4 regions of the Paenibacillus aurantiacus genome follow, and region 4 is predicted to be linked to each of the others. Evidence: riboswitches for the same ligand, from Rfam matches in the RefSeq annotation. Region 4 holds a riboswitch; each other region holds the start of a gene.
The links. Region 4 has a riboswitch for cobalamin ahead of ACFFSY_RS27945 (ABC transporter substrate-binding protein). Riboswitches for the same ligand answer to the same signal wherever they lie in the genome.
Positions count from the first base shown of each region.

Region 1 (7,874 bases), on a different contig from region 4:
ATCGCGCGCGTCGTGTTCAGCCGCTTGGCCTCCGCCATGACATCCGGATCGGAGATGTACACCTTCACTTCGCCGCCGAATTTCTCGATGCGCGGCTTGCTGATGCCGACCTGCACCATCTGCACGTCCGCGACGACCTTGCGTCCTTGCCGGATCGCCTCGATGCCAGCGCGGATCGCGTCCTTGTGGAACAGCAGGCTGCGGCCCAGCTCGAAATCAGCCGACGCGTGGATGACGCGCTGCACGACCGGATACTGTTCCTCCGTGAACGGGTGCGGTCCGAGCTCCTCGGTAATCATCTCGAAGCTTCTCTCCTCAATCTCCTGCGGCTGTACCGTCAACGGTTTAAACTCCGTCTTGAAATCCATCTCTTCGCCACGCTCCCTCTTATGCATCGCCGCGGCCCGTATGTCCGCGCAGTCCGTCCAAATGCGCGATGACCGCGCCGTAATCCGAATACATCGTGCCGAACTCGATGTCCGGCCGGCCGATGACGATCGTCTCGATGCCCATCTCCGCCGCCGCTTCGAGCTTCTCGTCCACCGCGCCGGCTTTGCCGCTCTCCTTCGTAATCATGAGCGTAACACCGTAATGGGCATAGAGCGCCTTGTTCAGCTCCTTCGAGAACGGTCCCTGCATGGCGACGATGTTCCGCTGCGGAATGCCGAGCTCCTCGCATTTGACCATGTTGTCCACGCGCGGCAGCATGCGGGCGATCAGCGTCACGTCCGGCAGCCCGTGCAGCCGCGCGGCGAAAATATGCAGCGTCTTGCTGCCCGTTGTCAGCATGACGACGCCGCCTCGCCGGGCAGCCAATTCGGCCGCTTCCTCGTAGTCCGCGGCATACGTGATGAGGCTGCCGCGGCCGCCTCCGCTCTCGCGTTCCCGCTCGAAGCGGATGTACGGCACGCCGGCGATCGACGCCGCGGCGATCGCGTTGCGGTGCGCCTCTTCCGCGAACGGGTGGCTCGCGTCCACTACCGCCGTCATGCCCTTCTCCCGGACAAGCGCCGCCATCTCGGCGGCGGTCAGCCGGCCTGTCCGCACGGCGAGGCCTGCCGCCGCAAGGCTCGCGGCCGCGCTCTCCGTCACGACCGAGGCGAGCGGCTCATAGCCGCTTGCTTGGACCCGCACCGCCAGCTCGCGCGCATCGCTCGTCCCGCACAGCATGAGGATCATAGCAGTCCCTCCGACGCGAGCGCGGCAGGGCGGGCCTGTTGGCCGCGCTCATCATCATGACGACGACCATCGTCGCGGCCGTGATGATGATCATGGTCGTGATTTTGTTCATGATCGGATTCATGACGATGCTCGTGACCGTGATGATCATGGTCATGGTGGTGATGCTCATGATTGCCTTGGACATACTGGTGTTCATGGTCGTGCATGCGGTGATGCTCATGTCCGTGATGATCGTGATGGTGATGCTCGTGATCATGTTCGTGATTATGATCATGTTCGTGGTGATGCCCGTGATCGTGTCCGTGGTGTCCGTGGTGATGACCATCATCGTCATGATGGTGGTGGTGATGCCTATGCTCCGCGGCCGCAGCAAGCCGGTATTGGCACATGTCGCAGTTCATCTTCACTTCTTCACCAAGCGCCTCGCGCGCCCGTTCAAGCAATATCGTCTGCAAGGTCGGGTGGAAGCCGAAATACCGGGCGAGCGTGAAGACGTGCTCGGGATAACGCGCCTGCAGGCTCTCCAGCATATCCTCCATCCGCTTGATCAGCACGCCGGTGAACAAGAAATAAGGCAGCACGATGACATGCTTCGCCCCCAGCTTCAGGCATCGTTCCGCGCCAGCCTCTACGAGCGGATCGGTCACGCCCATGAAGGCGGTCTCGACATAGCCGACCTTCAGCCGCTCCCAGAACAGCCGCGAGATTTTGAACAAGTCGCTATTCGCGTCCGGATCGCTGCTGCCCCGCCCGACGACGAGCACCGCCGTATCGCGCAGCTCCGCTTCCGGATCAAGTCCGGATTCTCGCAGCCTGGCGGCGAGAATCTCCAGCACCTGATCATGCACGCCGATCGGACGGCCGTAGATGAATTGCACGCCTGCGTGCCGCTCCCTCGCTTCGTCGATCGCCGCCGGAATGTGCAGCTTCGCGTGGCCGGCAGAGAACAGCGTGATCGGAATCACCGCCACCCGCTTCGCGCCCAGCGCCGCGCACTTGTCAAGCCCTTGATCGAGCGTCGGCTTCTCGAATTCGAGAAAGCATGTCTCAACTAGAAGCCCTTCCAGCCGATCCGCAATCGCACTAACGAACGCCCTGACCTCATCATTTCCTTCGGCATCCCGGCTGCCGTGGCCAACAAATAATACTGCATCCATCTTTCGTCCGCTCCTCTTCCCCTGAGAATCCTGACGGTCTTTCGGCCGTCAGTCGCCGCATACCGCGTTATCGATCGCGAACACGGGCAAGTCCTGCTGCCTATAACCCTCGAGTTCTTTCACCCGCTTGAAAAACTTATGGAACCGCTCGTTCGGATGCCCTTCCTCCCGAAAGCGCGCCACGATCCGCTCCACCGTCGGCACGAGCGCGTCCGGTTCGATGCCTTCTGCGACGGGCTGGGCGGCATGCGCGTTGCGCCCAACCGTCTTCCCGCCCAAGAACAGATCGAACTTCCCCCGTCTGAACACGATGCCGATATCCTCGTTGACCGCGCCATAGCACGCCATCCCGCAGCCGTTGAAGCCGATACGCATCTCCTTGGGCACTTTCGCGCCGCCAAGTCCCGCGCCGAGCTGCTCCAAATACGGCACCGATTCCGCTTTCTCCATATCGCAAAAATCGCACGCCTTAATCTGCACGACGTCGCCGACCGGCGCAAGCGCAAGCCCGGCCTCGCGCAGCCGGACCGTCGCCGCAGCCGGGTCATCCGTCCGCAGGCGAACGATGAACTGATGATGCGGCGTATATTCCAGCTCGCCCGCTTCGCCGACGATTTCGGCGAGCAGCGTCATTTGGGCCGCGCTCAGCTTCTTGTTCGCAAGCCCCGGGCCGACCGCGAATTCGAAAATCGCTTCCTGCCGGAACGGCGCTCCGATGTCCGCCCCCGCGCCGATCGCATCAGGCTCCGCGCGTTCGACGCCTCGGCTTGCGTCGACAAGACGAATCGCCTCCATCGCAAGAGACAGCGGTGAAGTCTCGCCCGCGGAGATGTACGAAGTCGGTGAATTAGGCGAGGGAACCGCGGCCGTTCGAAGCGCTCTCTCCCCGAGCGAATGGCCAACGATTCGATCGACCGCTATCTCCCCCCTCGAAGCCGCCAGTCCTGCTGCCGTCTCTCCCGTCCCGATAACGGCCGCGCCGACTGCAATCGAAGTTGGCTCTTCGCCCAATTCCCCGTCCGCTCCTAGGCCTTCCTCGTCACTCGACACTCCGACCGGGCCCCAGTCGTCCTGTTCGCTCAAAACCCCGACTGTCTCCAGCGCCCAAGGCTCCGCTTCGGTCCGCAGCCGCTCGTGCGGGCGCAGCGGCTGCACGTCGGCGCCGAGCGTGTACTTCCGCTGATAGCCGCGTGGCGTGATCATTAGACCTTCATATACGCTCGTGGCCGAGTTGCCGATGATAACGGTCGTCAGCATCCCGATGTCGTGCTCCAGCATGTCGCCGAGCGTCGTAATCACGACATCCTGCCGGTCGCGGTACGCGCTTTTGACGATACCGACCGGCGTCTGCGGCGAACGATACTTGAGAACGATCCGCTGCGTCTCGACGATCTGGCGCGTCCGCCGCCCGCTGCGCGGATTATACAGCGCGATGACGAAATCCGCGGAGGCGGCCGCTTCGACGCGCCGCTCGATCACCCGCCAAGGCGTCAAATGATCGCTCAAGCTGATCGTGCACGCATCGTGCATGACAGGCGCGCCAAGCAGCGACGCCGTCGAATTGATCGCCGAGATGCCTGGAATGATTTCTACCGCGACGCCCGTCTCCCGCCGCCACCCCCGCTCCATCAGCACCTCGTACACGAGGCCGGCCATGCCGTAGACCCCTGCATCTCCGCTTGAGATTACCGCCACCACGCGCCCGGCTTCCGCCTGCCGCACCGCTTCCTGCGCCCGGCTGACCTCCTCGGTCATCCCGGTCCGCACGACCTGCTGCTCGCTCAACAATCCGCGGATCAAATCCACATACGTGTTGTAGCCGATGACGATATCGCTCTCCTGAATCGCTTCCTTCGCCCGTTTCGTGATATGCTCGAAGCTGCCCGGGCCGAACCCGACGATCAGCAGCTTGCCCGTTGTCCTCTCCATGCGATCCCGCCGCTCCTTCCTTGGCTTAGATGCCATTTTCCGCACAATACAAAAAGGCATCCCCAACACAAAATGTGTTAGAAATGCCTGTGGCTAACAAACGAATCCAAACGGCCGCCCCGCGCGCATGCGCATAGGGAGGCATCGTTCCTGCTTGTCCGATCTCTAACACCACCCTAATTCCGCGTAGGTTAACAGTGCTGTTGAAACAGGCAGGTCTCCTGACTTAAAGCGGTGCGGCGGCGGTCTTCCCGGGAGGCAGTCTCCCAGTGACTTCGGTTGCGTCGCACCTGTCGCCCGGCCTTCGATCGGCCGGCAGACAAGCTTCTTACAGTGGCGGGTCCGTGTCGGTTTTGCACCGAACTTCCCTATTAAGCCTCGGCGCGAATCATGCATTCCCCGCATGCTGCGCGCTCGTGGCACCTGTTCCCGATATGCAATTGTCTCGACCATCATACAAGAGCCTGCCATCATCTGTCTATGAAAATAATGGTACGAGCCCTGCGGCAGCGTTTCGCTTTCCCGGCGCATATCTTCCGCCCAATCCGGCCATCCTATTTTTGACGGCGTGAAGAGAGGTGTGGTTCCATTGAGCCAAATGGTGAAAGGACTCGACACGCGAGGTAAACGGAAGTAAACACATTTTGCATAGAAGCGAGGGGTTGTGCCGCAGAGCATTCTGAGGGACACGTTACCATCAGGTAAACCGGATTTCTAACGGATGTGAAACAGAAGTTGTCTCATTCTACGCATCGCCGTCGGAGAAGAGCCCTTAAAACGGGCTCTTTTTTCGTTCCCTTCCCTTCTCGTTCCCGTTCCCGACGTATTGCCCGTGGATCCATAAGCTGCCCGGCCTGAAGCATAAATACGCCGCATTGAGATCCATTCCGTCATGCATACAACCGACCGACTCGGGACATTCTAATTATCGACGGTGAGAAGAGAGGTGTGGTTCCATTGAGCCGAATGGTGAAAGAACACAACACTAGAGGTACACGGAAGTAAACACATTTTGCATAGAAGCGAGGGGTTGTGCCGCAGAGTATTCTGAGGGACACATTACCATCAGGTAACCGGATTTCTAACGGATGTGAACAGAAGTTGTCTCATTCTACGTATCACCGTCGGAAAAGAGCCCTTAAAACGGGCTCTTTTTTCGTTGCGCGCAAGGCCGCACGAGGTTTGACTGCCAACGCGTGACCGAGCACCGCACGTCGGAAGGCGAGCGCGGTGGCATCGCGGCTGCTTACGACACCCGGGTCACTCTGTAACATTTAGTCGTTCCCTCCCGCATAGAACCGCCCTTGTCCGGACATAATAATTTCGACGGTGAGAAGCGAGGTGTGGTTCCATTGGACGGCATAGTGCAAGGACTCACTAGAGGTAAACGGAAGTAACACATTTTGCATAGAAGCGAGGGGTTGTGCCGCAGAGTATCTCTGAGGGACACATTGCCATTAGGTAACCGGATTTCTAACGGATGTGCAGCAGAAGTTGTCTCATTCTACGTATCACCGTCGGAGAAGAGCCCTTAAGGGGCTCTTTTTTCGTTGCGCCCTAAGTCGAGCTGAGCTGTTGGTTGTGCTGATCCGTCGAGCTCCCAATAACCGGACGAGCGATTGGCTTGGCGCTTTGCCGCCTCTTCGTCTTTTCTTTGGCTCAATCCCGCATAGAACCGCCCTTGCCCGGACATGATAATATCGACGGTGAGAAGCGAGGTGTGGTTCCATTGGACGGCATAGTGCAAGGACTCACAAGAGGTAAACGGAAGTAACACATTTTGCATAGAAGCGAGGGGTTGTGCCGCAGAGTATTCTGAGGGACACATTACCATCAGGTAACCGGATTTCTAACGGATGTGCAGCAGAAGTTGTCTCATTCTACGTATCACCGTCGGAAGAGAGCCCCTGTAGCGGGCTCTTTTTTCCTGTTAACCACGGCCGTGCGGAGGCTATCGACTATTCCTAGGAGGATTATGATGAACGACGAATACCGCCCCGCCCAACTGAACGACGAGCAGCTGGAGGAACTGAGGCAGACCGAAGCGCATCTGCGCTCGGCCTCAAGTCCGAACATCGTGCTTATCGCTTATGACAAAGACGCCGCTTCCGCGGCGGACGGAAAGGGGCGCGGCTAATCCATGATCGCGCTATTCGATCTGTTTCGGGAAGTGCTGCTTGCCGGAAGCATCCATGCGCTGGAGCACACGTTCGAGCTGTTCGAGTCCTCTTAATCGCATAGGATGGACCAAGGAAAAGCCGTAGTCGGGGACTGCGGCTTTTCCTCACTCCTTCAAACAATCGACGCTCAATGTCCCGTCCCCTCAGCTTCCCTTTACGAGCGCCTCCCCACTCTCCAAGCCCGCTTATTCCCAGCGCAAAAAGCCCCCTGCCACGGTTCGAACTGCGCATTCTACCGTAGAGGGGACTTATCGTCATGACGCTTGATCGCGGATTAGCATTCGCCCGGCGCGCTTGGTTTGCCGGCTGCCGTGGCCGTGCGGAAGCTGGAGCCGCAGCCGCATGTCGCGGTTGCGTTCGGATTCTCGATGGTGAATCCGCCCCCCATCGCCGATTCCTTGAAATCGATCTGAAGGCCGTTCAAGTAACGGATGCTTTCGCCGTCGACGACGACTTTAAGCCCGGCAAACTCCATGACATTGTCATCGTCCTTCTGCTCGTCGTCGAAGCCCATGCCGTAGGAGAAGCCGCTGCAGCCGCCTTCCTTGACGCCGATACGAAGGAACAGATCCGGCGTTTCTTCCGCCGCGAGCATTTCTTTTATTTTCTCATTTGCGCTTTCGCTAATGGTAATCATTCGTATTCCCTCCCTGACTGCGGCGTTCGTCCCGTGCAGCTGACTGCGACTTCGGCAGGTCCGGTGGTCGAACGGCGCTTTATAATTTATAGTATACACCGCTTCCGGATATCACTCAAGGGACTCGCATCCGCCTCGATGCCGCCTTGGCGCGTTCGGCATGGTTCGACTTTTGTAGTTGCCGCCCCCCGAAGTGAAGGTTTATAATAGGGGGTAGCTTTTGCTCGGACGATCGGATGCGGCATCAACAGGCTGCGTATGTTATTTTTTTCACATAGTTGAATTTATTGCTCCCTTTGGCTGAAGAACGCCCGTGCGCGCAGCATTTCCCGCTCTACATTACCCATTGACCGGACCAGAAGCGCCCGGCGGACAAGGAGGAACCCTTCATGAACGTCGCAATACCGACAGAAGACAAACAGATGCAGGCTATTATCGAGAAAGTACGCGCTGGCGAACGCCTCTCCCGCGAGGATGGCATTTTCCTGTACAAATCCGACGACCTGCTCACGATCGGCCAGCTAGCCAACGAAGTCAACCTGCGCAAGAACGGCCGCAAGGTATACTTCATCGAGAACATGAGCCTCTACTTCACGAACGTCTGCGAAGCCCACTGCGCCTTCTGCAACTTCCGTAAGGACGAAGGACAGCCCGGAGCGTACACCCTCAGCGGCGAGCAGATGATCGAGTACGTCGAGCAGCACATCCATCCCGGCGTTCGCGAATTCCACATCGTCGGCGGCCACAACCCGCATGTTCCGTTTCAATATTATGTGGATTCGTTAAAAG
Region 1 covers NZ_JBHMDO010000027.1:39,197-47,070, reverse strand. Annotated here, with positions in the region: gene ACFFSY_RS16970 (precorrin-8X methylmutase) at 1-368, opposite strand, end outside; gene cobK (precorrin-6A reductase) at 388-1,179, opposite strand; gene ACFFSY_RS16960 (sirohydrochlorin chelatase) at 1,176-2,339, opposite strand; gene cobJ (precorrin-3B C(17)-methyltransferase) at 2,388-4,268, opposite strand; cobalamin riboswitch at 4,463-4,710, opposite strand; gene ACFFSY_RS16950 (hypothetical protein) at 6,244-6,405, shown strand; gene erpA (iron-sulfur cluster insertion protein ErpA) at 6,723-7,085, opposite strand; gene mqnE (aminofutalosine synthase MqnE) at 7,475-7,874, shown strand, end outside.
Region 1: it holds a riboswitch for cobalamin, as region 4 does, so the genes downstream of both, cobJ (precorrin-3B C(17)-methyltransferase) here and ACFFSY_RS27945 (ABC transporter substrate-binding protein) in region 4, are expected to answer to the same signal.

Region 2 (7,874 bases), on a different contig from region 4:
GATGTTCGGTACGCGGGATCCGCATAGCGAGAAGATAAAGCGCTTGCTGCAGGATACAGGCGCACACGCGCAGGCGGGCACGATCAAGGAAGCGGCTGCGTTCGGCGAGGTAATCCTGCTCGCTGTGCTGCCCGATGATGTCGAGCGTGTGCTGGCTGAGGCGGGCGATCTGGAAGGCAAGATCCTCATTAACTGCACCAACCGTTACGATGGCGCGTCAGCGGACGCGGAAGTGCGGCGTCTTGCCCGGAATGCGCGCGTCGTCCGCGCTTTCCACACGCTGCCGTGGGAAGTGCTTGCGAATCCGCATTATGAAGGTGGACGCGCCACGGCTTTCATAAGCGGGGATGACCCCGCGGCAGTGGCAGTCGTCGCCCAATTGGCGGCGGAGATCGGACTCGATCCGGTTGACGTCGGCGGCCAGGACGCGATGGCGAAGGTAGAGATGGCGATCGGGACGATATGGGGCGCGCTAGCACCCAAGTTCGGGCGAGAATATAGCCTTAGCGTGTTAAGACGTTAGTTCCGTGAGTGAGAAGAAGCCCTCTCGAAGTTTTATTCCATGCATCAGTTATTATTCCCCAGGGAAAGATGCGGTAATCTATATATGCAGAAAGCAGGATCGGGAATACCCAATCCTGCTTTCTGGGATGTGAAATCACTAGTGGACTAAACTTTCCATATCCGGCTGCAGTTTATTCCGCAGAAAATACAGCATGGCAGCGCCAACCAGGAATGCGACGGCATCCGCAATGACGAGCGACCAGACTACCCCGTGGAAACCATTCAAGCGATTGGCGATATAAAGGACAGGAATCAGCGTAATGCCTTGAATAACGGACATAATAAACGCGGCAGTGCCTTGCGCGGTTGCTTGGAAAATCCCCGTAAACAAGGTGGTCATGCCCGTAATGAACAAGGATAAGAATGTCACATGCAGAATGTAGCTGCCCATTTCAATCAACTGCGCGTCATTCGTAAATAAGCCAATTAGATGGTCGGAGATCAGATAGACGATGACGCCAAACATGACGGCTAACGCTACAATCGTCTTGATCGTGAATCCAATGGTTTGCTTCATGCGCAATTTATTCGCGGTGAAAGAGAAGGCAATTAACGGCACGACTCCCTCGCATAACCCCATCAGAATAAACTCAGGAAACTGCAATAGACGGGATGAAATTCCGAAAGCCGCTACAGATTGATCCCCATATTGGACAAGATAATGGTTTAAGATGAGCGACATGGCGCCTAAGAAGATGCTCATAACAAACACGGGTACCCCGATTTTGAATACATTGCCCATTATATCCTTATTCGCCTTAAACCATTTGATGGAGACCGTCAAGAATTGGCTCTTATATCTCATATGGAAGGCGAAGTATACACTCGCTGCCAAGTTGGCAATGACCGTAGCAGACGCAACGCCGATCACGCCCCAATGGAAGACAAAGATGGCGAGCGCATCGAGAATAATGTTCACGACCACGCTCAGTATCATGCCGATCATCGACGTGATAGCTGCGCCTTCCGAGCGTACGATATTCTCCAGCGTGAAGAATAGGACGACGAATGGCGAACCGATAAGCATAATCGTGACATAGTCTTTCGTGAATCCGAAGGAATCAGGCGTTGCCCCCAAGCTATCGACGATTGAATCGATCAAGGGGAGACCCACGGCCATCACGATAAGACCGAGCGCTAAACTGCTGTAAAAGGCGAATGAAGATACATGTTTAACATTCTCATACTTCTTCTCTCCGAGCAGGCGGGAGATGAATGTACCGCTGCCCATACCAATCAAGTTACCAAGCGCCATGATGACCGCGAATAAAGGTAAGGTAAGCGCAAGTGCAGTTAACATGGCGGTATTGTGGAGCGTGCCAAGGAAATAGGCATTCAAGATTGCATAGATGACGCTCATTGACGTGCCTAGCATCATCGGAACAGCGAAATATGCTACTGCTTTTGCGATTGGGGCTTTTTTAAAATAATGTAGGTTTTCTGCGTCCATGTGGGTCACTACTTTCTGGATGAATTTGTCGTCCCTCTAACAGTGTTAGGTTGTGCCTTACAGTGTTAGATGATATCATGAACCTAGAAGCATGTAAAGCACAAACTTACACTGTTAGATAAAAGGGCGGATACGGATGAAAAAACAGCAGCCTCAGATTTCGGAGGATAAAATTCTTGAAGCTTCGTGGGAACTTCTCGGGGAAGAGGGGATTGAGAAATTCAGCATGCGGCGGCTGGCCGACCGGCTGGGGATTCAGGCGCCGTCTCTGTATTGGTACTTCAAGAGCAAGCATAATCTTTATCAGCGCCTCGCCAACCAGGTGTCGAAAATCATTGTGGAGGAGTTCCACTCCGAAGGAGACTGGAAGGAGCAGTTGACCGGACTTGCGGTAACGGTGCGAAGCGTGCTCGGCCGGTATCCCTGCTCCACGCAGCTCATGATGATGACGCTGCCCCACGAGCCGGACATCATTCGGTTCACGAACCGCTTGCTGCTCTGCATGGAATCGACGCCGCTTGAGCAGGAGCAGAAGTTTCAAGCGACGCTTACGCTGTTGAACTACGTGTTCTACTTTGTTCTGGACGCTTATGAGCATCAGCGCAATGTGACCGCGATCGTGAAGGAGCAGGGAGAGCTTCCGAGCGGAGAGATGACCCGCCTTCTGGACGCCATGAGCGAGGCGGATGCAGGAATGTTTCGGCGCATGTACAAGAGCGGGACTTTCGAGTTGATGGGGTCTGATCGGGCATTTGAGTTCGGATTGAAGCTGATTCTATTGGGGATCGAGCAGGTGATTGAGGAGCAGGGGAAGTAGAAGTCGGACGAATGGGCGGCAAGACGATCGTGGATTGCGGCACCATGGCCAGTACGGGAATAACAGAGACAGGCTGAGAGCAGTTGTCTCAGCCTGTTTCTGATTATCCTGATCTCTTGAGGCTCACAAGCATGGACAGACTGACAAGCGGTAACGTAGAAGAAGTGTTGCCTTCCTGCGTCGGTCAATGCCAAGCGTTATGGTGGTCCATTTCATGTGAAGGATTACCTTTCAAATGACTCTCGAACATATCAATAATCGTCAAGAAATGCTCGGCTTCCCGGTATACATGATCGGCTAGCAAAGGATGTATGATGCTCTTGATCCGACAAGCTTCAATAAGATCTCGAGCGGTCTTCTTGAAATCACGCAAGCTCTCCACCGAGACGCGATTCTGATCAAGAAATTGACTCAGTAAAGGCTGCGTCTGCGATTGAGGGCGCATGGAGCTTAAGTCCTGCGCTTGCCACAGCAGCGTGTCAAAATCATGGCTGAATTCACGTGCCTGCTCGACTAATTTTCGTTCGGACGGGTCAAGCAAATGGCCAATGAATTTGGCGTGATCAGCCATAATTTTTAGGAAGAATACATTCTCATCGATAATGGCGTCCGCGAGCGGCTCTAGCTGTCCATTATTAAGCTCTGATAGACGATTTCTGAAGTAATTGGCTTCTCTGCTAACGTGATCGACGAGAAGCGGGAAATTATTGGCGCCAGGAAGCTTACAAGATAGGATTAGCCCGAGTACCTTACGCTTGAAAACCCATATATGCGATACCGCATTGTGTACTTCCATGTTGAAGGCTCTGATCTGGTTGGGGTCCGTCTGAATCGTGAACGCATGCGATTGCGCTTCGATATGCTCAAAAATAGAATAAAACTTGTTTGCTTCTTGAATGAGTTGAGTATCTTCGCAACGAAACCCCAGTTTCAGGAAGAGGGAATGTTCCTTCATGATACGTGACCAGAACCTGATTTCTTCAAGCGAACGCGCTACAAAGGCATTCAACTTCACTCACTCCTCTATTCTCGACTCTTGAATGGTATGTTTAGGTCGATTTGTCCAATGACACGATATTGGAAATAACATTGCGTATCGGCTGTTGTGTTCGCTAGAACGGTCGACTATGATAGGGGAGTAATGGATTTACTCTAATTGCATATTCGGGAACAGGTGTCTGATCGGCCAACATGCTTGCCGGTCAGACTTAATAGGGAAGTTCGGTGCAATGCCGACGCGGTCCCGCCACTGTAACGGAGGAGCAGGCAGCTCGATCCAGCCACTGATCAACTCTGATCGGGAAGGCTGCTGCCATGCGATGATTCCGGAGCCAGGAGACCTGCCTGTTCTGACAGCACTATTGTACCTACGAGAGATAGGGAGTGTTAGATGAATCGTCATCCTATCAAATGATGAAAGCGTCTTTCCCTATGCTTATTTCACGGGGAAGGACGCCTTTTTTTGTTGGCAGAAGAGATATAGGTAGTGCTAATCCACGAGAGTCGAAGGAGCAGGAAACAACATGGGAACTTGGGATTTGTCGAGAACGAAGCATCATGTGTTGATATGCAATGGGGGAAGCTGCTCGCGTCAACAGGCGGACGAAGTTACGCATGCAATCCGAGCAGAGATCGCGCATCACGCAGCGGAAGATCGGATTCATACCACGCGCACAAAATGTAATGGCCGCTGCGAGGACGCTTGTGTCGTCATCGTGTATCCCGAAGGAACTTGGTACAAGAATATGACGCCCGAGAGCGGGAAACAGCTTGTAAGCGAGCATCTGCTGCAGGGTGAACCGCTCCAGGATCAATTGACTTACGCCTATCATACTGATCGTTTTATACCTACGGGCCAAGGATCGAAAGGGATATTGCGGAATCCATAATGTATTTTTTTTGCTCCACATAGCCCAGTCGAGTCATCCGGCATCCAATCCCCATGCGCTATAGTTATCGAAGATTCGATATCTGCGCGAGAGGTGATGTTGATTCATGAGTGCCGGGGAAACAAAAAGAGTATCGAAAGGGTTAAGCAAAACGATTTACCAGTCCGTATGGCGATGGCATTTTTATGCTGGCGTTATTTTTGCTCCATTCTTAATTATTCTGGCATTCAGCGGCGCGGTCTACTTGTTCAAACCGCAAATCGAAGGTTATCTGTACAAGGACATGCTGGTCGTTCGCGAAGTAGGCAGTCAGCGTCTAACGTCGGCACAGATCATCGAGAAGGTGCAAGCCGACAATCCTAATTTGAAGGTATCCTCCATTACGTTAACGGATGCGAAGAACGCAAGCTATCCGATGTCCGTCAATCTGAACGGGACGCCGACCACGATGTATGTGGATCCATACAGCGGGGAAGCGCTCGGTACGCTAGACACGGACAAGACATTCGCATCGTTCTTCAAGAAGCTTCACAGCGAGCTCGTCGTTGGGGGTACCATCGCCAATCGTCTTGTGGAGCTGGCCGCATGCTGGGCCGTCATCTTGTTAACAACCGGTCTGTACTTGTGGTGGCCGCGCAACAAATCTTCCATCTGGGGAACGATTCTTCCACGACTAAGCAAGCCCGGCAGCCGGCTATTCTGGCGTGATCTTCATGCGGTGCCCGCCTTCTGGATCTCGTTGCTGCTAATCGTTATTATCGCAGGCGGGCTGCCTTGGTCTGGCATTATGGGACCACAGATCGACCGGCTCGCCAATTCGACGAATACCAATACGCCTCCTTATGCTTACAGCTTCGGCGCGAAGCCGTCATCCGTCACGGTCGCCAAAGATGCGGCTGAGGATTTGCCTTGGGCAGCCGAGAATCTGCCGCTTCCCCAGTCTGCAATTGGTGGATATATCACGTTAACCTCGGATGAGATCGCCGGGATCGCGGATGCGAAGAACGTAGCGAAGCCCTACACGATCACGCTGCCCAAAGGCGAAACCGGAGTATTTACCGTATCGACCTCGCATGTCAAACCAGGGAACAATGCCACGCTGCATCTCGATCAATATAGCGGCGCCGTGTTAACCGACGTTCGTTTCGCGGATTATGGCATCATGGCCCAAGCCATTACATACGGCATCGCCTTCCATGAAGGCCGACTGTTCGGACTCGCGAACCAACTGCTTGGCTTGTTAGCTTGCGTGGGCCTTATCTTGACCGCGGCCAGCTCGTATGTGATGTGGAGGAAACGCAAACCGGACGGTAAGCTGGGAGCGCCGAATCGGCACGATAACAAGAAGGTGACGATCGGCGTTACGCTAATCATGCTCGTATGCGGGATCGTCATGCCGCTGGTAGGGATATCGATCCTCGTCGTCCTGGTGCTAGACGCGTTGATCATTCATAGGGTGAAACCATTGCGCCACTGGTTTTCTGTATAGGGGGGATTATTAGTGTCGACATATACGTTACGGCGGTTCGCTTCGCTGGGCAGCATGCTGCTTCTGTCCGTTCTTCTATTCGGCTGCACAGCGAATATTCCCGAATTGGACGAATCCGGATTGCCTTCGCACCTCACGGTAAAATTGCAGCTGCCGAAGCAGCTTGAGGTCGGTGCGGATAGCGACTTCTCCGTCGAAGTGTTCAAAGGCGGGGAGCCGGTGGGAGGTGCTGCTCAAGCCGACTTCGTGTTCTGGCCGGAAGGGCAACGGGATGCGGCCGTTACCGTCAAGGCCGCTGAAACTTCGCCAGGTGTCTATTCGGTATCGCACCGTATTCAAGAAGAGGGGATCTATTACGTTCAATCCCTCATAGACACCAATGGCGATAAAGTGTTACCCACCAAACGCATTGCCGTTGGTGCTAAAGCGGTGGAGCAGCTAATCGCAATGGAAAACGCTGCTAAGCCCGACGAAGCGGCTCATGGCGGCCATCATTAACCTCAGCATCTAAAGGCGCAGTAACGGATCTCTAAAGGAGCTAGTTCAAACTAAGATTGGACTTGACCAGCTGTTTCACGACGAATCGGTGATGGTTATGGTATGGGAAACAGGGGAATTTCCCCGGAACGAAGAGGTGAGTGACGATGAATGCAATTCTGATTATCGTTGGTGCCACTGTGTTCGTGATTGCAGCTGCCATTCTGATCCGCGCTAGCCGTTGGAAAACCGTTCTGACCGCATCTGGAAATCAAGCGGAGGAATTACAGGATAAACATGCGTATTTACACGGACGGGGCATTCGATCCCGCGTCCGCGAGCTGGACGGTCAGCCGGCGTCCGGCATTGCCGCTGGCGCCATGAACACATCAGGTCAACCTTCTGCCTTGAAACTGCAGGTCCATAAGGATGATGTCCAGCGAGCTAAGGAAGCGCTTGTGGATTACACGCACGAACGTCATACTTCACATTCGCCAATCGTATAGACCGACAATAATCTTTATCCCGGCAGATAACGAGAACTGTCGGGCGCTTAGGACAATCATGCTTAAAAAGTCGCGTAACCGCGGCTTTTTTTGTTGTTCAGAATCAACCCATATCAAAGAGCGCCAAAAAAAAATCGCGCGCCATCAAACCGCCTAGACCTCCCTTGCGTTTCCTTCTAATGGAAGGATACTTTTGAGGGAGGTTGTTCGTCATGACAAAGAAACGTTCGATCATGCTATCGCTTGTCATCTGCCTGAGTATGCTTGGTTACTTGCCGTCGCAGAGCTTCGGGGCGGAGGAGGGTTCATCATCCGCCGTTCAGACCGATGCGGAGACGGCTGCGAAGCTGGGGCTCTTGATCGGAGATGGGAACGGCGTCGATGCATCGTATTTGGGCAAAAGCGCAACGCGGATGCAGGCCGCCATTATCTCGCTCCGGCTGCAGGGAAGCTTGAAGGAAGCGACGGACTTCAAGGGTACCGCGAATTTCACGGACGCCAATCAAGTGAATGCATCGAATCAATCGGTGCTCGCTTATTTGAAAGCGCATCCTGAGCTCGGTTGGAACGGCTCCGGCGCAGGTTCGTTCAAACCGGCCGACCCGATCAGCGCGCAGCAGTTCTACAAGGTGCTGTTGGAAGCGCTCGGTTATAAGTCGGGGAAGGATTTCCGCTATGCCGA
Region 2 covers NZ_JBHMDO010000034.1:255,109-262,982, reverse strand. Annotated here, with positions in the region: gene ACFFSY_RS22665 (NADPH-dependent F420 reductase) at 1-523, shown strand, start outside; gene ACFFSY_RS22660 (MATE family efflux transporter) at 662-2,014, opposite strand; gene ACFFSY_RS22655 (TetR/AcrR family transcriptional regulator) at 2,151-2,831, shown strand; gene ACFFSY_RS22650 (DUF2935 domain-containing protein) at 3,016-3,840, opposite strand; cobalamin riboswitch at 3,987-4,193, shown strand; gene ACFFSY_RS22645 ((2Fe-2S) ferredoxin domain-containing protein) at 4,355-4,720, shown strand; gene ACFFSY_RS22640 (PepSY-associated TM helix domain-containing protein) at 4,827-6,209, shown strand; gene ACFFSY_RS22635 (FixH family protein) at 6,222-6,707, shown strand; gene ACFFSY_RS22630 (hypothetical protein) at 6,854-7,192, shown strand; gene ACFFSY_RS22625 (plastocyanin/azurin family copper-binding protein) at 7,405-7,874, shown strand, end outside.
Region 2: it holds a riboswitch for cobalamin, as region 4 does, so the genes downstream of both, ACFFSY_RS22645 ((2Fe-2S) ferredoxin domain-containing protein) here and ACFFSY_RS27945 (ABC transporter substrate-binding protein) in region 4, are expected to answer to the same signal.

Region 3 (7,874 bases), on a different contig from region 4:
CGTCCGGCGATGTACCTTCCGAAATGGCATACAGCCGGTTGTTGGCCGCATCGACGTTCAGGAACGTTGGATTGCGGTAACCCGCAACCGCGTGGACGAGCGTCAGCGCCCCGGTCTCTTCATTTAACTTATACGAATAAATGCTGTTGTCTGCCGTTTCCGCGTAGGAACCGGCGAATACGATCAGTTGTTGCTCGGACAAAACAAGCGCCTCCTTATGTACCCAATTCGCTTACAAACCCGCATAAAATCGTACTAATCTTAGCATCAACGCCGTGTATTTGCAAAAAAAGAGCAGGCGATCGATTGGCAATCGAAGCGCCTGCCTAACCTAAGCCATGCCCTATGCAAGATGATGTCGAAGCCAATCTTCCAAATCAGACAGCGCTTTGGGCGCTAGGTGCCCATGACGTAGACGTTCCGGAATCGCGTCCCACAGATTCAGCACCGCAGGACGCGACAACCCCCAATCGCTTAACGCCGCTACACGAGCGAACACCTCTCCAGGCACCCCCGCCATGACGCACGCGCCGTCTTGGATGACGATGCAGTGATCCGCCCATTCGTAGGCCAAATTCATGTCATGCGTCGCCATAATCATCGTGACGCCTTCCGCGTCATGTATGCGTGCCAGTTCGTCTAACAATCTGCGCTCGGACGTCCGGTCGAGATAAGCGGTCGGTTCGTCCAACAGCAGAACTCGCGGTCGCATCACCATCACGCCTGCGAGCGCGACCCGCTTCTTCTGACCAAGACTTAGCGCATGGATTGGCGTATCTGCTGCATGCGTAAGACCCACCGCATTTATGGCTTCCCGAACGCGGTCTCGAATTTCCCCTTCCGGCACGCCTGCGTTGCGCAGGCCATAGGAGACATCCTCGCGCGGCGTATTCAGAATCAGCTGCTGCTCCGGATCTTGAAAGACAAGACCGATCTCCTCTCGGATGGCGCGCAAGCCGCGCCGATTGTCCGGATATGGCTGGCCGCGAAAGCGCATCGCGCCTTGATCGGGGCGCAGCAAGCCGAGCAGTTGAAGAAACAGCGTCGATTTGCCCGATCCGTTCCGTCCGAGCAGCGCCGTCTTCTTGGCCTGCGGTATCTGTAAGGTCAATTGATCGAGCGCCGGCTTGCGCCCTCCTGGATAAGTATACGAGACGCTCTCCGTCTCCAAGATGTTGTGTATCATGATAGCCATCCTCCAGGCAGCAGCAGTGCCGTCAACGTTATGATTGCGAGACCGATTAGGGCCTCGATGCGCAGCTTCGCGGGAACGTTCCCCGGTTCGCTTGGCGCTAGCCGCAGCTCGTCTTCGAAGCCGCGCGCGCGGAGCCCGCGCGTCCAATTGTCGTAGCGGGACATCGTCCGCCCGAACAGCCGGGCCGCGAGCGTCGCCGTGTCGGCGATTCGGCTCCTCACGCCATGATGGCCACCCCTCGCCCGTTGAGCCGTGTATAGCTCGGACGCCGTCTGGAGCAAGGCGAAGAGAAACCGGTACATGATCTGCATGATCTCCAGCAGCAGCATGGGTACGCGAAGCTTACGCAGCACCTGGAATAAATCCGCCATCGGCGTGGTCAGTATGAGGAAGAGGAAGCAGCTTGAACATGCGAGCACGCGAAACAAGAGCCTTACCGCGAGATGCATGCTATCTTCGGTCACTGCCAGCTGCCATCCGCCCAACTCGAGCCGGACGTTCGCCGCGACAGCCATCTTCGCGCCTTCCGGGATCGCCTCGATCATAAGAGCCGGCAGACTAAGCAGATAGAATCCAAGGACGCTCCCGAGCGACACAGCATAGAATTTCGCGCTGATCCCCGCTCGCGGTACCGTCCAGACGTACAACCACGCGATGATGGCCGCCTGCACCGCCGGACCGGTCAAGTAAGCGAGCAGCAGGAGCGAAGCGGCGAAACCACCCTTGGCTGTCGCCGGCAGGCTTCTTAACCGATTGCCGTAGGAGTAGCTGTCGATCTGCTTCAAGATCACGGTTGTTTTCTCGTCGCTTTGCCTCTGAACAAGCCGATGACATAACCGATGAAGCCCGCGCCGAGCGCCGCTTGCAGCGCGAACAGCATGCTCTCGGTCTCGCCCGGCGGCGATAACAGCGAGGAGAACCACGGCTTGTAGGTTGGATCGACGACCGCGATCAATTCTTCGGCTTCCCCATCCGCGCCCCCGAATTCCCCTTTGACGAAAGCCAGGGGCAGCACGGCCAACAGGATGACCGCGAGGATGATCAGCGTATTGCGATAACGTTTAAACATGCGTCGTGGCTCCTTTCATTCTGCGCTGCAGCTGCCGGAACTCGTCCGCTCCATAGGCTTGCAGCCAATTCCAGACGAGCACGGTCAGCAGACCTTCGCTGATCGCAAGCGGAATTTGGGTGACGGCGAAGACGCCGCCGAATTTCATAAGCGATGCGGCGAATCCCCCGCTAGCTGAAGGGAATGCGAGCGCGAGCTGCGCCGATGTGACGATATACGTGGCCAGGTCGGCAAGCGCCGCGGCGAAGAATATTGCCAGCTTCTGCTTGCCTGTGGTCCGCATCAGCCACACATAGACCGCGTAACCGGCCATCGGGCCTGCGACGGCCATCGAGAATGCGTTCGCGCCGAGCGTCGTCAGTCCGCCGTGGGCAAGCAGCACCGCCTGGAAGAGCAGGACGATCGTCCCTAACACGCTCATCGGCAGCGGTCCGAACATGACGGCGCCAAGCCCCGTCCCGGTCGGATGCGAGCTGCTGCCTGTGACGGAAGGCAGCTTCAGCGCCGATAGCACGAACGTGAAGGCGCCTGCAAGGCCGAGCATGATTTTGAGCTCTGGCGCTTCCTTCGTCACCTTTCGCAGAGAACGAATTCCGAGCATAAAGAACGGGATGAAGACTACCCACCAGAAGATCGCCCATCCGACAGGCAGGAAGCCCTCCATGATGTGCATGGCGTATGCGGACTGCGGTTCATTGATCCATAAGTACAGCGCCATCGCCGCTACCACCGCCAACGTCCCCGCCCATTTTCTTTTTTTCATTGCTGCCAATCCCTTCTGTTAAATGTTGCACGCCGCTCGGACATGCAAAAAAAGGCGCCTCTCCCCTTCGTCATGCAGGGGAAAGACGCCCGTATGTACGCCCTTGGTTACCATCCGGTTGCTCGTCTAACACCTCCCTATCTCCCGTAGGTAAAGCAGTGTCGTTGAAACAGGCAGGTCTCCTGGCTACCGGCATCATCGTCGTCAGCCGCCTTCCCGGTTGCACCCAGTGGCGATTATGCGCTTTCGACTCCTCCGTAACAGTGGCGGGACCGCGTCGGCTTTGCACCGAACTTCCCTATTAAGCCGGAATGGCAGCCTGCATCGGCCGCTTTCCAGCACCTGTTTCCGTTATTCGATTATATCCGCACGCGGAATCAAACCTATGAACATAGTAAACGGTTGCCGCGTTTTGCGCAACAACCGTTTTGGATGGCGCCTCTCAGTGGAAGGATTGCCAGAATGGGCGATCCTTGGCTAATATCCCGTTGATCTGCGCGAACGGAATCGTGAACGTCGGGAAGCCTGCCGCGTAGGGTCCGATTTCGTAAGGCGCGAAATACAGATGCAGCGCCGTCTCCGAGACATAGAACGGCTGGTCTGGCGCGATCCCTTTGTACGTGTCCGGGAATACGTAGTCGTACTGCGGGTCTTCCTTGATTTGTTGGCCGACGATATCGCTGAGCACCTTCACGTAATCGCTGCCGGGCTTGAACAAGTCCTTCAATTCGTAGAACCCCCCGGTTGTCACATCGACATGCGGGTACAGCAGCGTAGGCATGCCGTGCGCCGCGCCGAACGGATAGTTGTAGCCGGACAGCTCGAGGACGAGCAGATTTTTGCGGAACATGGAGATCTGGAAGTCGCCGGTATACGAAGCTTCCAGCTGCTGATCCGCCGGGACCGGCTTCACCTGAGACAGCTCCTTGAGCTTGGTATTGACATTCTGCTGCGTATTCGGATTCGACATTCCTTCGAGCTGCGGGTAATAGACGAGGTAATCTTTGTTCGGGCTATATTTCACCTCGCGCACCCGGTACGGATCGCGCAGCGGAATGATGCTGTTCTGCCGCCAGACATTCTGCCCATCCTTCGTCCAATACGACAGCCGCTGGTCCACGTTCGCCGCGATCAGGCCATCCTCGAGCGTTAAGATGCCGCTTCCTTTGATACGCGGATAACCCGGCGCCGCCTTGCCCGTCCGATCGATGAAATACGTGTGCGTGCGGTCATAGACCGAAGCCAGCCCTTGCTTGAAATCCTGCGGATCGAAATAGACGTAATCGCTTAGACGAACGCCATTCGTCGCGGCGATCGCGTATTTGGAACCGCGGTACGGCTCGTTCTCGTCGATCGCCTGCCCAAGTGCCAGACGCTTCTCGCCGAGCTGCCGGATATCGTTATAGCCCGGCTGGACGACGTATTGACCTTTCTTGTCGATGACGCCATACACCGACTTGTAATCCTCGCCCGTATTGACGACGGCCAACCCGTCTTGGAAAGGCTGGGCAAACGTATACGCGGGCGGAATGACGACCCTGCCCTTCTCATCGATATATCCATAAGGGCCGCCTGCTTCCTGCTGGAAGGCAAGCAGGCCGTCGCCTGGCGGACCTACGAATGGATAATGGAATACGGCAACCTCGGTCCCATCAGGCCGAATAACCGCATATTCGCCTTCTTTCGTCTTCACGAGCGCACGGTCGCGCTGGAAGTCGTCCGCCTCCATGAAGCGGGCCGGAATGACTTCGTCTCCCCGTCCGTCAATGTAACCATACCGCGAGCTGCCATCTTGATCTTGGACATAGAAGACCGCCCTGTTATCGTGCAAATTCCCCAGGAAGGAATAAGCGCGCTTCGTCACGATCTTCCCTGAAGCGTTCATCAGCTTAAAGCCTTCCTTGTCGATAACGACCGCGTGACCTTCGTTGAAATCGCTGATCGAATCATAAATCGGCTCTACAACGAAGCGGCCTGTTGTGTCGATCAGCCCGGTCCCGCGTTCCGTCCCGGCGGCCGCGAGTCGATTCGGACCGAAAGAAGCGGCAGATCGGAAACGAGGCGGCAGAACCATTTTGCCTGAGCGGTCGATGTACCCCCAACGAATTCCGTTCAAGGTCTTGAGCGAAGCGGGGAACAGCGCTTCCGCTCTGGTAGCGACACTTCGGCCATGTTGCAACTTGCCCGCGATCTCCCGCTGCAGACGCTCCAGCTCTTCCCGCGACGGATACGGATGCGGAAAATCCAATGCCCGGCGAGCGGATGACAGTGCCGCCTGCGGCAATCCCGCTCGAAGCTGAGCATCAGCCAGATAATACCAATAGAATGCGTAATCAGGATGAAGCCGAACCATATGCTCATAATAACCCGTCACCTTGCGAAAGTAAGCCGCCTCTACGTCGGGTGCCGGCACGATGTCGCCGCCATGCCAGCGCAGCACCTCCACGCGATAGGCTTCGCCCGTGTCATGCAGCCAGAGAACCAGTTCCGACTGTCCGTCTCGACCGCTCGAACCGAGCAGATCGAGCACCTCGATATAACTGTACGTTAACGGTTCTTTCAGCACGCTTCGCAATCCGCCGGGCTCCCACTCGTAGATCGCCAGCTGCGACCAGACCGCGCCCATCTGCCAGCCTACCAGCAAATTGTTGCGGGTCGCGCTTGATACCGGCGACGCGGACAGCAGCGTCACCCCGTAGCCGGCTCCGCGTTCATTGACGACCGCTTCCCAACCTTCCGCCGGATTCCGGAGCACCAATAGATACAACGCGTCTGCATATCGGTAAACGGCCGCGATCTCCGGATCGCGGTCGCCGTTCATGTCCGCCGCGACGATCGCCGGGTGCGGCACCGGACGTTCGATGACGGCCAGCTCCGCGCCTTGGGGCAAGAATCGCCGCACGAGCTGAACGAGCTGCTGTTCGTGTGCGATCATGTTCGCATCACTCCTCCAATCGCTCTCGAATACGCCTTCTGCGCGCCGGCGCTTGGCTTTTCGCCTAATCGTATGCGGATGCGCGGCAGATATGACAATTTCGAGCGATGGAAGCGAGCGTCTAGCCTTTAAGCGGATCTAACCCGTGCAGGAATAATTGAACGATCTCCTCGGCAGCTTCGTCCGGCGAGATCAACCCCTCGGTCAACTCCGGCTGATTGCGCATCAGCATCAGCATGGCGAACGCGCGGGAGAGGAAGGTAGGATTGCTCTGACGAATGATACCCGCTTCCATCGCCGAGCGGAACACGCCTCCGAGCAGCTGGTGAAGCTGCTGCTCCTGATGACGGATCGCGGCGATTTGGTCCTCGCTCAAGACGGAGGACGCCTTTCGCATCATCGTCTCGAATTCAACGTGCGAGTGGCGCAGCAATCCGATGGCCAGCTGCTTCAGCTTCCCGGCCAAATCCGGCGTCTCGCGAACGATGTCCTCGCTCCTGGCCAGCGCTGTGCGCAGCATGAGCAGAATCGCTTCGGTGAATAGCGAGCTCTTGTCCTTGTAATAGTGGTAGATCGTCGCCTTGGTTACGCCGCACAGATCGGCGACCTCCTGAAGCGATAATTTGTCATAGCCAAGTTCCATGAATTGCATGGCCGCCGTGCGCAGGATGAGGACGCGCGTCGCGTCGGTCCGCTTGCCTTTTGGCCGGCCAGTCTTCGTCTTGTTCTCAGATTTGTCTTGCATAACAGTGATCACGCCTCGCTTATGGTCGAAAATGTTGTTCATAAAGTTTTAACGAATGCCGGATTGAAATATCTACCCTAGGGTAGATATAATTAGTTCAGCTTTAATTATTTTACCCTTTTACCCCTACTTTTGAAATGGAGGAACCATGCAATGGAATCGAACAGCTGGCTTGCCAAGTACGGCAGCCTCGTAGCGGGCAAGCGAACGCGCTGGATCACGATCTTCACGTGGGTTTTGCTCGCCGCGGTTCTCAGTTTGACACTGCCCCAGGTCGGCAGCAAAGAAATTAACAACGCGCCAAACTTGAAGGAAGATCTGCCTTCGGTTCAAGCCGCTGCCATCATCAAGGAGCAGTTCCCTTCCGAGTCCGGATTGCCGGCGCTGATCGTCTGGCATCGCGACAGTGGACTGACCGAAGAAGACCTCGCTGCTGTTCAGGCGCTCGCGAAGCGTTTGACAGAATCGCCGGTTGAAGGCCAGTCTTCCACGATCCCGCTTCACCAGCTCCCGCCGGATGCCGTTCGCGCGCAAGTATCCGAGGACGGTACAACTCTGATCCAGCCGATGTTCTTCGCCGAATCCGTGGATACGGAAGTGATGGAACATTCGCTGGAGACGGTCAAGGCGTTTGGAGACGAGGCATCCGGCGCGAAGCCGTTCGAGCAGGAGACTAGCGGCGGCGAACTGAGCGCGCGCATTACCGGCCCGGCCGGCATTGCGGTAGACGCCACCGCGCTTTTCAGCGGCGCCGACGTCTCGCTCTTGATCGCAACCGTCGTCATCGTGCTTGTCATTCTGCTCGCCATCTATCGCTCGCCGATCCTGGCGCTCATCCCGCTCGTCGGCGTCGCCTTCGCGTATGCCGTAACGAGTCCGCTGCTCGGTTGGATGGCCGGCAACGAATGGATTATCGTCGACTCGCAAGGGATATCGATTATGACCGTGCTGCTGTTCGGCGCAGGCACTGACTACTGCTTGTTCTTGATATCGCATTTCCGCACCGAGCTTACCCGGCATGAAAATAAATTAATGGCATTAATTCATGCCATTAAAGATGCGACCGGCGCTGTCGCGATGAGCGGCTTCACCGTCGTCTTGTCCTTGCTTGCGCTGCTGCTGGCCGAATATGGCGCCTACCACCGGTTCGCCGTCCCGTTCAGCTTA
Region 3 covers NZ_JBHMDO010000034.1:34,849-42,722, reverse strand. Annotated here, with positions in the region: gene ACFFSY_RS21615 (lactonase family protein) at 1-202, opposite strand, end outside; gene ACFFSY_RS21610 (energy-coupling factor ABC transporter ATP-binding protein) at 344-1,186, opposite strand; gene cbiQ (cobalt ECF transporter T component CbiQ) at 1,183-1,986, opposite strand; gene ACFFSY_RS21600 (cobalt ECF transporter S component CbiN) at 1,983-2,264, opposite strand; gene ACFFSY_RS21595 (energy-coupling factor ABC transporter permease) at 2,257-3,027, opposite strand; cobalamin riboswitch at 3,183-3,388, opposite strand; gene ACFFSY_RS21590 (WG repeat-containing protein) at 3,470-5,962, opposite strand; gene ACFFSY_RS21585 (TetR/AcrR family transcriptional regulator) at 6,084-6,707, opposite strand; gene ACFFSY_RS21580 (MMPL family transporter) at 6,861-7,874, shown strand, end outside.
Region 3: it holds a riboswitch for cobalamin, as region 4 does, so the genes downstream of both, ACFFSY_RS21595 (energy-coupling factor ABC transporter permease) here and ACFFSY_RS27945 (ABC transporter substrate-binding protein) in region 4, are expected to answer to the same signal.

Region 4 (7,874 bases):
CCAAGGTCATCGCCAAGGCGGCCAGCCGCGCCGGAATATAGTTCAGCACATCGTCCAGACGCGCCGACGACCAGCCGAAATACAAATATCGGTCGTTCTTGTAGCCGACCATCGAATCCAACGTGTTCACTGCGCGGTACAACATCGCCAGCGGCGCGCCGCCTAGCAGCGCGAACACAACCGGAGAGACGAAGGCGTCGACCGTATTCTCCGATACGGTCTCAATCGCTGATCGGGCCGTATCGCGCTCGTCCATGGCGGACGTATCCCGGCTGACAATATATCCTGCATAGCGGCGCGCCTGGTCGAGATCGCCCGCCGCGAGCGGCCGGTAGACCAGCATGGCCGCGTCCTTCAATCCTTTGACCGCGATTGTCGTGGACACGAACCAAGCGGACACCGCGTAGCCTACATACGGATGAATCCAATCCGCCGCGAAGACGACCAGAGCAAGCACGGCATAGGCCGTGAGCACGGTAATAAGCGCCAGCGCGACGCCCCGAAGCCGAAGCTTGCCGGGCGACAGCACGGCGCTCTCCGGCCGGAGCCAACGTTCGAGCCTGCCGATCAGCCTGCCGATCAGGATGACCGGATGCGTCGGCCATCTCGGATCGCCGATCGCCCAGTCGATGACGATCGCCGCAGCCGTAATAAGCAGCGTCTCTTGCAGCGTATAGAACATCACGCGTCCTCCAGCCGAAACGCCAGCTTCTTCAGATCGAGCGGGAACCCGGCCACGACCATATACGCCTCCTCGCAGACGCTCGCGAGCTTGCGGTTCATTCTCCCCGCCGCGTCACGGAAGCGTCTGCCGAGCGCATAAGCGGGCACGATGCCGCTGCCGACTTCGTTCGTCACGAGAAGCAGCGGCCCCCGATAAGCGGCGACCGCCTCTGCTAGCTGATCGACCAGCGCGTCTAAATTTTCCACATACGTCTGCCGTGCCGCGAAATGATCCGATTCAGACGCGAAGCCTTCCGCTCGTATCGGCAAATCCGCTGCCGCGGACTCTTCCCCTCGAGGCTCGCGATCTGCCCCCGCTTGCGCTTCAACGGGCGCCATGCGGTCGCTCACGGCCATACTGCCGCTCGCTCCTTCCGACTCGTCGGCTTCTTCAACAGGCTCCAGCCGAAGCAGCTGGTTACTCAGCCAGAGCGTGAGGCAATCCACGACGACGGCCGGCCGCTGCGCGGCGCTCGCCGCGAATTGCGCCTCGAGCGCGCGCAGCGTCTCGGCTAGCCCGTAAGGCTCCTCGATCGTCCGCCACGAGTAGCCGGAATCCGCGCGGGAAGCTTGATGCAAGCCGATCCGCTGCCGCATCTCCTCATCCCAGATTTGGGAAGTGGCGATGTAGACCCCGCTTGCGGCCAGACGCATCGCGTACCGTTCCGCGAAATCGCTCTTCCCGCTGCGCGCTCCGCCGGTAATGAAAATAGCCATCTCCCGTCTCCTCCCAGCTGCGGCTAGCCTCTCGACACGCCCGCGCTCTCGAATGTCGCCATCTCCCGCACGATTCGCTGCGCCGCGTCGACGAAGTGGAACCCGAGCACCGCCCCGGTACCTTCGCCAAGTCGCATGTCCAAGTGGATCATCGGCGAAAGACCGATCGCAGCCAGCAATTGACCGTGGCCCTGTTCCTGCGACAGATGGGAACCGATCATGTAGGCCGCGGATGCTGGCGCGATGCGCGAAGCGACCAGCGCGGCCGCCGAGGAGATGAACCCGTCGATCAAGACCGGCAGGCGGCTAGCGGCCGCACCCAGAATGACGCCCGTCAAAGCCGCAATTTCAAGACCGCCCACCTTGGCGAGCGTACCGAGCGGGTCGCTCGCGTCCGGTGCGTTGACGGTCAGCGCGCGCTCGACGACGCCGACTTTATGAAGTCGGCGCGAGGCGTCGATGCCCGTGCCAAGACCGACTGCATCTTCGGCCGTCATGGAAGCGAGCGCCGCGCATAAGGCTGCGCTTGGCGTCGTGTTGCCGATGCCCATCTCGCCGGTCGCGAGCATCGCATACCCTTGCTCTGCCAGCTCGCTTGCCGTCTCGATACCGACCGCGATAGCCGCCAGCGCCTCTTCGCGCGACATCGCAGGACCTTGTGCAATATTATCCGTGCCTGGGCGCACCTTGCGCTGGACGAGCGACGGATGTTCGATCGCGGCCGCGACTCCAACATCGACGCAGACAACGTCCGCTCCGGCTTGCCGGGCGAGCACGTTGACGGCCGCGCCGCCAGCAAGGAAATTCAGCACCATCTGAGGCGTCACCTCGGACGGGAACGCGCTGACCCCCTCCGCGCAGACGCCATGATCGCCAGCCATCACCACGACGGCCCGCTTCGAGAGATCTGCGCCGAGCTCGCCCGTAATGCCCGCGATTTGTTTGACGATATCCTCCAGCTTGCCGAGGCTGCCTGGCGGCTTCGTCAGCGAATCCAATCGCGCTTGCGCCGCGCGGATGGACTCCGCGTCCAGCGGTCTGATCGCGTCTACCGTTCTATCCAACAATTGCTGCGTATCGCTCATGATTAACCAACCTCTCCTCTTCCCTTGACGAGTCTATTCGCCGGCCTTCGAGTGCAGCAGCAGCTGCGGAACGCCGCTAACCGGATGCCGAACGACGACCGAACGCGCGCCGTATACCCGCTCGACGAGCTCCGCGTTCACGACGGCCTCGGGCGGACCCGATGCCTCGATCCTCCCGTTACATAGGACGTACAGCTCCTCGCAATATTGAGCGGCCAAATTCAGATCGTGCAGCACCGCAACGACGGTAATCCCCTGCTCGCGCTGCCACTGCTTGACCGTATCGAGCAGCTGCATTTGATAGCCAATATCCAAATAGGTCGTCGGCTCATCGAGCAGCAGCAGCCGCGGCTCCTGGACCATAACCTTGGCCAGCGCCACCCGCTGCCGTTCTCCGCCGCTTAGCCGGTCGATCTGCCGATCGGCCAAACCTTCAAGCCCCGTCAGCGCCAGCACGCGCGCTAGCAGCGGGGCGGGGTCGCTGCGCTCCTCGCCCATCCAATTCTGGTACGGGAAGCGCCCCATCGCAACCACTTCCTTGACCGTGAAGCCGACGGACGCTAGTCCGCCCTGCTGCAGCACGGCCACATGTCTGGCCAGCTCCTTGCGCGTCCACTGCCCCGCCGGCTTGCCGGCAAGCAGCAGTTCCCCTTCCTCCGCCTTCGCCGTGCCCGCGATCAGGCTGAGCAGCGTCGACTTGCCAGCCCCATTCGGACCAATGATACCGTACATCCCTCCCGCTTGAAAGCGAAAAGAAACGTCCGACAAGACACGCTTGCCGTCCAGGCTCAAGCTTAAGCTTTTCCCTTCGATCATAACGCGCCTCCTTGCTGCATTTTGCGTCGATAGAGCAGGTACGCGAAGAAGGGCGCGCCGATGAACGCCGTCACGACGCCAAGCGGAATTTCCTTGGGACTAGCCACAGTGCGCGCGAGCGTATCCGCCCATAGCAGATAAATCCCGCCGCCGAGCGCCGAGAGCGGCACGATAAGCCGGTAGTCGGGACCTACGATCAGACGGATCAAATGCGGGATGACGAGCCCGACGAAACCGACGACACCCGCAACGGAGACGGCCACAGCCGTCAGCAGCGTCGAGACGATCAAGACGGTAAGCTTTGTCCGTTCGACCTCGATGCCCAGATGCGAAGCATGCCGTTCGCCGAACACGAACAAATTCAATGCCATCGAATAGCGGATCAACACAACCGCGCCGACGGCAAGGAACGGCAGCACGAGCTGCGCATGTTCCCATCCGCGCGCGCTGATGCTGCCCATGAGCCAGGCGTTGATTTCGTTGACGACGCCTTGCGACATCGACGACATTAACGTCACGACCGCACCGAGAAACGCCTGCACGATCACGCCTGCCAAAATGAGCGTCACGATGTTCATCGCCCCCCTCGCGCGCGCCAGCGCCACGACGACCCCGAGCGTGGCGATGCCCGTTACGAACGCAATGCCCGGAATGAGCCACATGCCTACCGTGAGATGATAGCCAAATAAAAGAATGAATGCCGCTCCGACGGAACACCCCGTCGCGACGCCCAGTGTGAACGGATCGGCAAGCGGGTTGCGCAGCACGCCCTGGAAGCCCGCGCCGGCAAGCGATAAGCAAGCCCCGACAAGGACGGCAAGCACGATGCGGGGCAGGCGGACTTGGGTGACGATCGCAATCGAGCTAGAGTCCGCCCCCCCGTCTCCGTCTGCGCCCATCACATAATGCAGCAGGATGCGCCATACCTCGGATAGCGGCAGTCTCGCCGATCCGATCGACAAACTAACGACGATAGATGCGGCAAGGAGGAGCATCGCTGCTCCTCCATACAGGTACAATTTGCGCCGCATTTACTTGACGAGATCCGGATGCAGCTTCTTCGCGACTTCGAGCAGGCCTTCCGCCAAGCGCGGACCTACGCGAACAAGCGGATCTTGATCGACTTCATACAGCTTTTTGTTCTGGATTGCGGCGATCGATCCCCAGCCCGGACGCTTCTCGATAGCGTCGAGTATTGGGTTCTTCTCGCCTTCTTTCACATTAATAGACGCGTAGACGATGACGTCCGGATTCTGCTCGATGACCTTCTCCGGATCGATCTCGTACCAGCTTGCCTGATCCGCGATATTCGTGCCGCCCGCGAGCGTGATGATCTCATCCAGGAACTCGCCTTTACCCACCGTCCAACCCGGAGAGAACTCGAGGTATACCTTCGGCTTGACCGCGTCCTTCACGGCATCCTGTACTTGCTGGCGCACATCCTTCATATGGTTTGCGACTTCCAGCGCCTCGCTTGGCTTGTTCATGATCGCGCCGATCTGGCCGATCTTGCTAATCACTTCGTCGTACGTCTTCGGATCGGTCGCCAGCACCGTCAGATTAAGGCCGCGCAGCTTCTCGACCGCCGGCGCGTTCATCGACGAGGAGGCCAGCACAAGGTCTGGCTTGAGCGCGACGATCGCCTCGATATTCGCTTCCATACCGCCGACCTTCGCCTTCGATGCCACTTCCGCCGGATAATTCGAATTGTCGTCCACGCCAACCACCGCATCGCCCGCTCCGATCGCGAACATGATCTCGGTTTCGCTCGGCACGAGCGTCACGACTTTCTCGGGCGCCTTCTCGAACGTAATCTGCGTGCCTGTCGCGTCGGTTACTGTAAGCGGGTATACCGGGGCCGCGTCCGCCGTTTCTCCCGCATTGCCCGCACCTGTCGTGGCGTTGCTTTCTGTGGCCGTGTTATTATTCGCAGCCGCGCCATTATTCTCGTTCTTGCCACCGCAAGCTGCCAGCACCGCCAGCAGCATTGCCGCTACTAGCAGCATCGCCAATCTGTAGCCGATCGTTCTGTTCATGCTGTCCCCACTCCTCGTTCTTGCCGATATTGCAATTGCAACAAAAAAAGCACTCCCAGGACCGTGCCGGAAGTGCTTGCTGCAGACTTTCGCGCGTTCAAAGACGTTCATCCGGCTCAGGCAGCCGGCATGCACCGTATCGATCGTCTAATCCAAGCTCCAACACTTCCCCAAGTCCACGTGGGCAGCGTGCTATTGAACAGGCAGGTCTCCTGACTCGAAAGCTTGCGCGCTGCCGTCTTCCCGGTCCGCTAGGCGGCCAGTGACGTCGATAGGCTTCACGTTGTCCGCAGAACGGCCAATAGCCGTACGTTAGACGCTTCCTTACAGTGGCGGGTCCGTGCCGGCGTTGCACCGGTCTTCCCTTTTAACCTCCGCGTCGGACGCAACACTATGCATTCCTCGCTTCGGCACCTGTTCCAACATATGCAATTGTTCGACTGTAACTATATCACTCGGAGAAAAGGCTTGTCTACCCTTTTCGGCCGCGGACGGTTAACGAGCACGCCCCATGGCAAGAACCCCGCAGGCATTCAGCCTGCGGGGTCCCGATGACAACGCCTCTTGGTTATCCTTGACCTGCGCCCGCCGTTATCTTCGCCGTCTCGGCTGCTCGGCTTCCTGCGAGCGGAAGCACGACCGTTACCGTCGTCCCTAGTCCGCTCTCGCTGGCGAACGACATCTCGCCATGGTGTGCTTGAACGATGCGGTTACAGATCATAAGGCCAAGCCCGGTTCCGCTGCTCTTGGTCGTATAGAACGGTCCGCCGAGTTTGTCGATCAGCTCGATCGGGATGCCAACCCCCTGATCTTTGATCAGAATCGTCACCTCGCCGTCGCGCAGCGCGCGCAGCTCGATCTCAATCCGTCCGCCGGCCGGCATCGCCTCGATTGCGTTCTTGAGCAAGTTGATGAACACCTGCTTGATTTGATTCTCGTCGCAATAGATACTTGTCTCCCCCGCTTCGCTCATATTGAGGCAAAGCTCGACGTTGTTCATGATCGCCTGCGTCTCGAGCAGCGTCATGACCGCATGGAAGATGCGGATGAGGTCGTAATGGCCGAACAGCTGATTCGCCTGCGGCTTAGCCAGCGCCATGAATTCCTGGACGATCTCGTTGATCCGGTCCAGCTCCGCAAGCATAATATCGAAGTAATCGTGATGCTTGTCGAACTTCTTCTTCAGCAGCTGCGAGAATCCCTTGAGCGATGCGAGCGGATTGCGGATCTCATGCGCGATGCCTGCGGCCATCTGACCGGCGACCGACAGCTTCTCGGAGTTGACGAGCGCCTCCTCGGCCCTTTTGCGCTCCCGAATGTCCCGGTACACGGTCTGCACGACGATCCGTCGCCCCAAGAAATTGTGGATGCGAATGCTGGACGCTTCGACGTCGATCGTCTCCCCGTCCAGGCCGATCAACTTGCTCTCCACGAAGTCGAGCGGATCATCGGACTGCATGACCTTCGAGACACGCTCCGCGGCGGCTAAACGGTCGTCCGGGTGCACGAGCGAGCCTACGCATTGATACAGCAGCTGTTCCTGCGTATCCGCTCCCAGCAGCTTCATCGCCGCATTATTAATATAGATAATGGTTTCGCCGTCCTGCACGATGATCGGCTCCGGCAAATATTTGATCAGCCGCTGATAACGCACGTCATTCTCGGTAGAGAAATCATCTGCCTGCTTCATGCTTGTCGTATCCATGAGCGTTCCCATGAGCGCGGGCTTGCCTCGATAGGTGATCATGTCCGCCTGCGTCTCGAAGTAGAATACGCTCCCATCCTTTCGCAGTCCCCGAATCCACTGCATCGTACTCCGCTCGCCGCTCAGCCGTCTGCGGGTCTCTTCGCGGAATTTCGTCATGTCTTCCGGGTGTACGAGCTCAGGCGCGGTTAACTGCAGCATTTCTTGCCGAGTGTAGCCAAACATCTCCGCGAGCCGACCGTTCACGTAGAGCAGCCGATCGTCGCTCGCCAAGAATACGCCCGTCAAGTAATTGTCAACTAATCCGTTAATATTGCTAGTCAAAATCGCATGAGGACTAAATAGCCCTCGTTGTTTTAATTGGGCGGCTTGCTGTCCGTTAAAAAAAGTGACACGACTTCTCATCGTCCATCCTCCGCTGTTTTGGGCAACCATGTTTATTACCATTCGCTGCCTTCTTGCCGAAAACCTTCGGCCCTTTTGGCTTATTTTGCCGCCAACGGCCACCGAAAGGCCCACTCGCCCATGTCGATAATGTGCGATTGGCGTCAAACACGGGCGTTCCTTGGCGACATTGGTTTGCATGGCTTTTTGCCGCGCTTAATCCGCGATCTTTCGTAGCTGACGGTTCAGCCGCAAAGCGTTGCCGACAACGGACACGGAGCTGAATGCCATCGCGGTGCCCGCCATCCACGGCTCCAGCCCGCCGAATGCGGCGAAAGGAATGACGCAAGCGTTGTATACGAAGGCGAAACCCAAGTTCTGCCGGATATTGCGTAGGGTTAGCCGGCT
Region 4 covers NZ_JBHMDO010000044.1:225,650-233,523, reverse strand. Annotated here, with positions in the region: gene cbiB (adenosylcobinamide-phosphate synthase CbiB) at 1-685, opposite strand, end outside; gene cobU (bifunctional adenosylcobinamide kinase/adenosylcobinamide-phosphate guanylyltransferase) at 682-1,440, opposite strand; gene cobT (nicotinate-nucleotide--dimethylbenzimidazole phosphoribosyltransferase) at 1,464-2,525, opposite strand; gene ACFFSY_RS27955 (heme ABC transporter ATP-binding protein) at 2,559-3,341, opposite strand; gene ACFFSY_RS27950 (FecCD family ABC transporter permease) at 3,338-4,372, opposite strand; gene ACFFSY_RS27945 (ABC transporter substrate-binding protein) at 4,373-5,377, opposite strand; cobalamin riboswitch at 5,563-5,810, opposite strand; gene ACFFSY_RS27940 (PAS domain S-box protein) at 5,946-7,487, opposite strand; gene ACFFSY_RS27935 (heavy metal translocating P-type ATPase) at 7,683-7,874, opposite strand, start outside.